Tahibacter amnicola: one gene and its partner. The protein of the gene in region 2 interacts with the protein of the main gene of each other region in a pairwise test. Links are inferred from orthologs where the notes say so. Each region holds a gene or a part of one and is shown on either strand. Other genes may lie near its edges.

Evidence for each region. Proteins that work in one complex are often made in the same cells at the same time.
Region 1: the proteins of secD (region 2) and pheT interact in binary tests that used the Escherichia coli proteins (3 or more experiments, as listed by UniProt). The link is inferred for Tahibacter amnicola from one-to-one orthologs.

The regions. Positions count from the first base shown.
Region 1 is NZ_CP104694.1:1,849,089-1,852,673, forward strand. What follows is about bases 1-3,031. They hold pheT (phenylalanine--tRNA ligase subunit beta), read left to right. Parts: upstream 1-343; coding sequence 344-2,719; downstream 2,720-3,031. Other genes in these bases: pheS (phenylalanine--tRNA ligase subunit alpha), read left to right, coding at 1-241; N4264_RS07705 (integration host factor subunit alpha), read left to right, coding at 2,721-3,023; N4264_RS07710 (MerR family transcriptional regulator), read left to right, coding at 3,001-3,031. Also shown: more of N4264_RS07710, read left to right, coding at 3,032-3,357.
Region 2 is NZ_CP104694.1:5,449,089-5,452,552, reverse strand. Bases 3-2,994 are described here. They hold secD (protein translocase subunit SecD), read left to right. Parts: upstream 3-564; coding sequence 565-2,424; downstream 2,425-2,994. Other genes in these bases: secF (protein translocase subunit SecF), read left to right, coding at 2,444-2,994; yajC (preprotein translocase subunit YajC), read left to right, coding at 3-506. Outside these bases: more of yajC, read left to right, coding at 1-2; more of secF, read left to right, coding at 2,995-3,460. UniProt on the Escherichia coli protein: Part of the Sec protein translocase complex. Interacts with the SecYEG preprotein conducting channel. SecDF uses the proton motive force (PMF) to complete protein translocation after the ATP-dependent function of SecA.

The sequences.
Region 1 (3,585 bases), 3.6 Mb from region 2 along the record:
GCCATCGGCCGAAGTGGATATCCGCTGGGACCAGGCCGATGGCAGCGAACGCTGGCTGGAGGTGCTGGGCTGCGGCATGGTGCATCCCAACGTGCTGCGCAACTGCGGCATCGATCCGGAGCGCTACACCGGCTTTGCCTTCGGGCTGGGTGTGGAGCGCTTCGCCATGCTGCGCTATGGCGTGAAAGACCTGCGTCAGTTTTTCGAGAACGACCTGCGCTTCCTCAAGCAGTTCGCCTGAGCGACGGTGCGACAAGGTCGAGCGATTCCGCAGGCGCATGCCGCGCGCGGGATTGATCCGCGGAACCCACTGGCGGGATCTGGCCCGCCGACAGGATAGCGAATGAAATTCAGTGAGAACTGGCTGCGCGAACTGGTCAATCCCGGTGTCGATCGCGCCGAGCTGTGCCACCGCCTGACCATGGCAGGTCTGGAAGTCGAAGGCGTCGAGGAGCTCGGACGCGGCCTGGACGGCGTTCTGGTCGGCGAGATCGTCGAGTGCGAAAAACATCCCAATGCGGACAAGTTGCGTGTTTGCAAAGTAACCATTGGGGCGGAAGTGCTGCAGATCGTGTGCGGAGCGCCGAATGCTCGCCTTGGTCTCAAGGCGCCGGTCGCGACGATCGGAGCCAACCTGCCCAACGGGATCGCGATCAAGCAGGCCGCATTGCGAGGGGTCGAGTCCTTCGGCATGTTGTGCTCGGCCAAGGAGCTGGGAATCGATGCGGATGCCTCCGGCCTGATGGAGCTGGCCGCCGACGCGCCGACCGGGCGCGCGCTGGCGGAATACCTTGCCTTGCCGGACGCCAGCATCGAACTGAAGATGACGCCCAATCGCCCGGACTGCCTGGGGCTCACGGGGCTCGCCTACGATGTGGCCGCACTGTTCGGCGCGCCGCTCAGCCTGCCCGCCGCCGCGCCCGCGCCGGTGTCGGGAACCGCGACCCGTGACGTGCGGCTCGAGGCCGGCGCCGATTGCCCGCGCTACCTCGGGCGCGTCATCGAAGGTATTGATGCGACGGCGGTGTCGCCGTTGTGGCTGGTTGAGCGCCTGCGACGTGCTGGACTGCGCCCGATCAGCCTGGTCGTCGACATCACCAACTATGTGATGCTGGAACTGGGCCAGCCGATGCACGCGTTCGACAATGACCACCTGCAGGGCGCCGTTGTCGTGCGCCGTGCCACGGCTGGGGAAACCGTGACGCTGCTCGACGGCAATCCGGCCACGCTGGATCCGGGTTTCCTGGTGATTGCCGACGATGCCCGGGCGCTGGCGATTGCCGGCGTGATGGGCGGGTTTGATTCGCGCGTCACCACAGAAACGCGCAACATCTTTTTCGAAAGCGCCCATTTCGCGCCGCCCGTCATCATGGGGCGTGCGCGCAAGCTGGGCATGCATACGGACGCTTCGCACCGGTTTGAGCGGGGCGTGGATCCGGCCCTGCCGCGCGTTGCGATGGAGCGTGCCACGGCGCTGCTGACGCAGATCGCCGGCGGAACCCCGGGGCCGATCACCGAAGCGGTACTGCCGGAACACCTTCCGCAGCGCCCCGCCGTTGGCTTGCGCAGGGCGCGCCTGGCGCGCGTACTCGGCATGCAGGTGCCCGACGCCGAAGTCGAGCGCATCCTCGGCGCGTTGGGTATGCAGGTCGAGTCCACGGCGGATGGCTGGAAGATCACGCCGCCCTCGCGGCGCTTCGACATCGAGATCGAAGAAGACCTGATCGAGGAAGTCGTCCGCGTGCATGGCTACGACCGGGTGCCCACCTGCGCGCCCAGCGGCCAGCTCAAGCTGGGTCTTCCGCCGGAATCCGTCGTGGCCGCGTCGCGTTTGCGCGAGCACCTGGTGGCGCGCGGTTACCACGAGGCCGTGTGCTACAGCTTCGTGGCGCGTGAGTGGCTGCAGCGCTGGAGCCAGGACACCGGTGCCGTCGCGCTCGCCAATCCCTTGAGCGCCGAACTGGCCGTGATGCGCACGGCCTTGCTGCCGGGCCTGGTCGAGGCCTTGCGCCACAATCTGAACCGGCAGCAGGAGCGGGTGCGCCTGTTCGAGAGTGCCCGCGTATTCCACCAGGGTGCGGAGGGCCCGAACGAGACGCGCCGCCTGGCGGCGGTGGTCTGCGGCCGTGCCCAGCCGGAGAGTTGGACGGCCGACAAGCGCGCCGTCGACTTCTTCGACATCAAGGCCGACCTGGAAAGCCTGCTGGCCCTGTCCGGGAAGGCGGGGGCGGTGCGCTTTGAACCGCTCGATCGTCCGGATTTCCACCCCGGCCGCAGTGCCGCCGTGGTGGTCGACGGCGTTTCCATCGGTGTCGTGGGCGCCCTGCACCCGCGGCTGGCGAAGGCGCTGGACCTGGACCAGGACGTCTACGCGTTCGAGGTCGATTTCGACGCGCTGGCCGCCGGTCGGCTGCCCTCGGCCGCCGAGCTGTCGAAGTTTCCGATGGTTCGTCGCGACATCGCCGTGGTCCTGCCCGATTCCACGCCGTGGTCGACCGTGCAAGCGGTTGTCCGGCAGGCGATCGGCGAGGCCCTGACTGGCCTTGTCGTGTTCGATCAGTACGTCGGCGCAGGCTTAGGTTCGGGTACAAAGAGCCTCGCTATTGGCTTGATTTTGCAGGACAGTTACCGCACTCTTACGGATCAGGACGCAGACCATTTTGTGAATTCGGCGGTGGCTGCCCTGGAACGCGAATGCGGGGGACGGTTGCGGGGGTAGCATGGCGCTGACCAAGGCAGAAATGGCAGAGCGACTTTTCCTGGATGTAGGCCTCAACAAGCGCGAGGCCAAGGAATTCGTCGACGCGTTTTTTGATGTCGTACGTGAGGCTCTGGAAAAAGGGGAGCAGGTCAAGCTGTCGGGTTTCGGCAACTTCGACCTGCGCAAAAAGAATCAGCGCCCCGGACGCAACCCTAAGACCGGCGAGGAGATCCCGATCTCCGCGCGGCGTGTGGTGACGTTCCGGCCCGGACAGAAGCTGAAGGTCAGAGTCGAGGCCTATGCTGGATCAGGGCAGCAATAACGAGCTTCCGGTCATCCCGGCCAAGCGCTACTTCACCATCGGTGAGGTCAGTGAGCTGTGCGGCGTGAAGCCGCATGTGCTGCGCTACTGGGAACAGGAGTTCAGCAATCTCAAGCCGGTCAAGCGGCGCGGGAACCGCCGCTATTACCAGCGTCATGACGTGTTGATGATTCGCCAGATCCGCTCGTTGCTGTACGACCAGGGCTTCACCATCACTGGCGCGCGTCAGCGGCTGGATGGTCAGCAGCAGCGCAATGAAGTGAGCATTTCCAACCAGATCGTTCGCCAGGTGCGGATCGAGCTGGAAGAAGTGCTGCAGATCCTGCGGCGCTAGCCGCAGGTCGCACCCGGATCGCCGTTCGCGCGCCTGCTGACCAGCGGGTGGCGTTGGCGTCCGCCGGCCGGCAATCCGGCCGTGGCGACAAAGCAACGAATTTGCCCGTCCCGGCAGGCACGGCCAAATTCTTCTGCTACAATCGCCGACCTTTCCGCAGTACCGAGTCATGTCGGGGCGTAGCGCAGTCTGGTAGCGCACCTGCCTGGGGGGCAGGGGGTCGTGGGT
Region 2 (3,464 bases):
CGGACGGCCTGCAGGCTGCGCCGGCCGGGGCGGCCATACGCTTGAACCAGCCCCGGCGGGCCCCCATGCCCTGCACCGCGGTGCGCCTGGCGGTGACGCGTGGCATAATCCGCGACCTTTTGTATGCTCGGCGTTTCCTTGTCCGGGCAATAACCAGCGAGAGAATCATGGAATTCTTTATTTCCAGCGCGTCCGCGCAGGCGGCAGGCGCTCCGGCCGGAGCGGCCGGCGGCGGCTTCGGCTCGATCATCATGATGGTGGTGATGTTCGGCTTCATCTATTTCCTGATGCTGCGTCCACAGATGAAGCGCGCCAAGGAACAGCGGGCCATGCTGTCGGCCCTGGCCAAGGGCGACGAAGTGGCCACGGCCGCGGGCCTCCTGGGCAAGGTCGAGGAGATCAGCGAGTCGTACGTCAGCATCGAGATCGCCCCGAACGTGACGGTGAAGCTGCAGAAGCATGCGATCACGGCAGTCCTGCCCAAGGGCACGCTGAAGTCGGCCTGAGGCGTTACGCGCACATCGATACCGCGGCCATCCGCGGCACACCCCTGGGATTCAAGGCATGAACGAGTTTCCCCGCTGGAAATACGCGCTGGTCGTACTGGCGTTGCTGGTCGGCTTCATCTACGCCCTGCCGAACCTCTATCCGAAGCAGCGCGCCGTGCAGGTGTCCGCCAATCGCGGCGCCACGGTCGACGTGGCGCTGAAAGAGAAGGTGCAGGGCATCCTGGAGTCGAAGAAGGTCGCGTTCACCTCGATCGACCTGACAAACGACCGCCTGCTGGTCCGCCTTGCTGACCCGAACCAGCAGATCGCCGCCGGTGACAACCTGCGTTCGGAGCTGGGCAACAACTACACGGTTGCGCTCAACCTCGCCTCCACCGTTCCCAGCTGGCTGGCGGCGATCCACGCCAACGGTATGCCGTTCGGCCTGGACTTGCAGGGTGGCGTGCACTTCCTGATGGAAGTTGACCATGCCAGCGTGATCGAGAAGCAGGAAGCCCACTACGTCGACGAAGTGAAGAACATCGCGCGTGAGAAGGGCATCCGCGGCATCAGCGCCAATCGCGGTGCGCAGGGCGTGGTGATCACCGCCCGTTCCGAGGCCGATCGCGAGAAGATCTCCGCGGAAATCAGCCGCTCGTTCGGCAGCGAGGTGGTCCTCACCAACGGTGCCACCACGGGCGATGCGTTCGGGCTGAATCTGCGTATTTCGCCGGCCAAGCTCGACGAAGTGGCCAAGAACACCATCTCCCAGAACATGAGCACGCTGCGCAATCGTATCGGCGACCTGGGCGAACCGGTGATCCAGCAGCAAGGCAATTCGCGCATCGTGGTGGAGCTGCCCGGCGTGCAGGACACCGCCGCCGCCAAGCGCCTGCTCGGCGCTACGGCCAGCCTGGAATATCGCGCGGTCGACGAGGCCGGCAATGCCCTGGACGTGGCCAATGGCGCGACGCCGCCGGCGGACGCCAAGCTCTACAAGCTGCGCGAGAGTGGCGCGCCGATCCTGCTCAAGAAGAAGGTGATCGCCTCGGGCGACGACCTCGTCGGCGCCACCGCCATTCTCGACTCGCAGTCCGGCACGCCGGGTGTGAGCGTGCGCCTGAGCAGCCGCGGCGGCGACCGCATGCTCGAATTCACCATGCAGAACGTCGGCAAGCCGATGGCCGTGGTCTATACCGAGCGTATCCCCGAGGTGTCGATCGTCGACGGCAAGGAAGTGAAGTCCTCGCGCGTCAAGGAAGAAGTGATCTCGGTGGCGAACATTCGCGGCGTCTTCAGCTCGCAGTTCCAGACCACGGGCCTTGACAGCATGCAGGAAGCCAACGATCTGGCCCGCCTGCTCAACGCCGGTTCGCTTGCGGCGCCCGTCGATATCGTCGAAGAACGCGTGATCGGTGCCAGCCTCGGTGAAGACAACATCCGCAAGGGCCTGGTCGCCGTGCTGATCGCGGTCGGCCTCGTGGTCGTCTTTGTCGGTCTCTATTACAAGATGTTCGGCCTCATCGCCGACGTCGGCCTGCTGCTGAACCTGGTGCTGCTGGTGGCTATCCTGTCGATCTGCCAGGCCACCCTGACCCTTCCGGGTATCGCCGGTATCGTACTGACACTCGGCATGGCGATCGACGCCAACGTGCTGATCTGCGAGCGCATCCGCGAGGAACTGCGTAACGGGTCGAGCCCGATGGCTGCCATCAGTGGGGGTTACAACAAGGCCTGGGCGACGATTCTCGACGCCAACGTGACCCACCTGCTCGCGGCGCTGGGCCTGATGGCCTTCGGTTCCGGCCCGATCCGCGGCTTCGCCATCACCCTGTTCATCGGCATCATCACGTCGATGTTTACCTCGGTCACCGTCACGCACGTGCTGGTTGGCCTGATCTTCGGCGGCCGCCGCCTGAAGTCCCTGTCGGTCTGAGCTGGGGAGTACGCGCATCATGGAACTGTTCAAGTCCGACACCAATTTCGACTTCATGGCGTTGCGCAAGGTCAGCCTGACCTTGTCGGCCATCCTCTGCGTGATCGCCGCGGCGATCATCTTTGTCCGTGGTCTCGACTACGGCCTGGATTTCACCGGCGGTACGCTGGTCCAGGTCACCTACGAGAAGGACGCGGATATCGCCGAGGTGCGCAAGGCCGTCGAGGATCACGGCTTTGCGGGCGCCGTCGTGCAGTCGCTCGGCAACACCAAGGAATACGCCATCCGCATCAAGCCGCACGAAGGCGATGCCGACGCGGCCAAGGCCACCACCGACGCGGCCAAGCCAGCTGAGGGCGAAGCCGCCAAACCAGCCGACGCGGCCTCGAAGGAAGCTGACAAGCTGGCCGGCGAAGTGCTGAAGGCGCTCAAGACGGCGCGCCAGGACGTCACCATCCACTCCAGCTCGTTCGTGGGACCGCAGGTCGGTGAAGAGCTGCGCAGCGACGGTCTGGTCGCGGTGCTGTTCGTCATCCTCGGCATCATGGCTTACCTGTGGTTCCGCTTCGAACTGCGCTTCGCTATCGCGGCGGTGGCCAGCGAAATCCACGACACGCTGCTGACGGTGGGCATCTTCGCCCTCACGGGTCGCGAATTCGACCTGCCGGCGCTGGCGGCCGTGTTGTCGGTCGTGGGTTACTCGATCAACGACAAGGTCGTCGTGTTCGACCGCGTACGTGAAATCTTCCGTTCCTCGCGCAAGGGCGAGCCGTACGAGATTCTCAACCGGTCGATCAACTCGACCATGTCCCGTACGATCATGACCGGCCTGACCACCAGTCTTGCGGTTGGAACGCTGTACTTCGTCGGCGGCCCGGCGCTGCAGAACTTCGGCCTGATCATGCTGATCGGTATCTTCGTCGGTACGCTGTCGTCGATCTTCTTCGCCAACCCGGTGCTGTTGTGGCTGGGCGTGTCGAAGCAGGACCTGATGCCGGTCACGCGCGAAGATCCTGAGCTGGCGCGTCGTCCCTGACAGA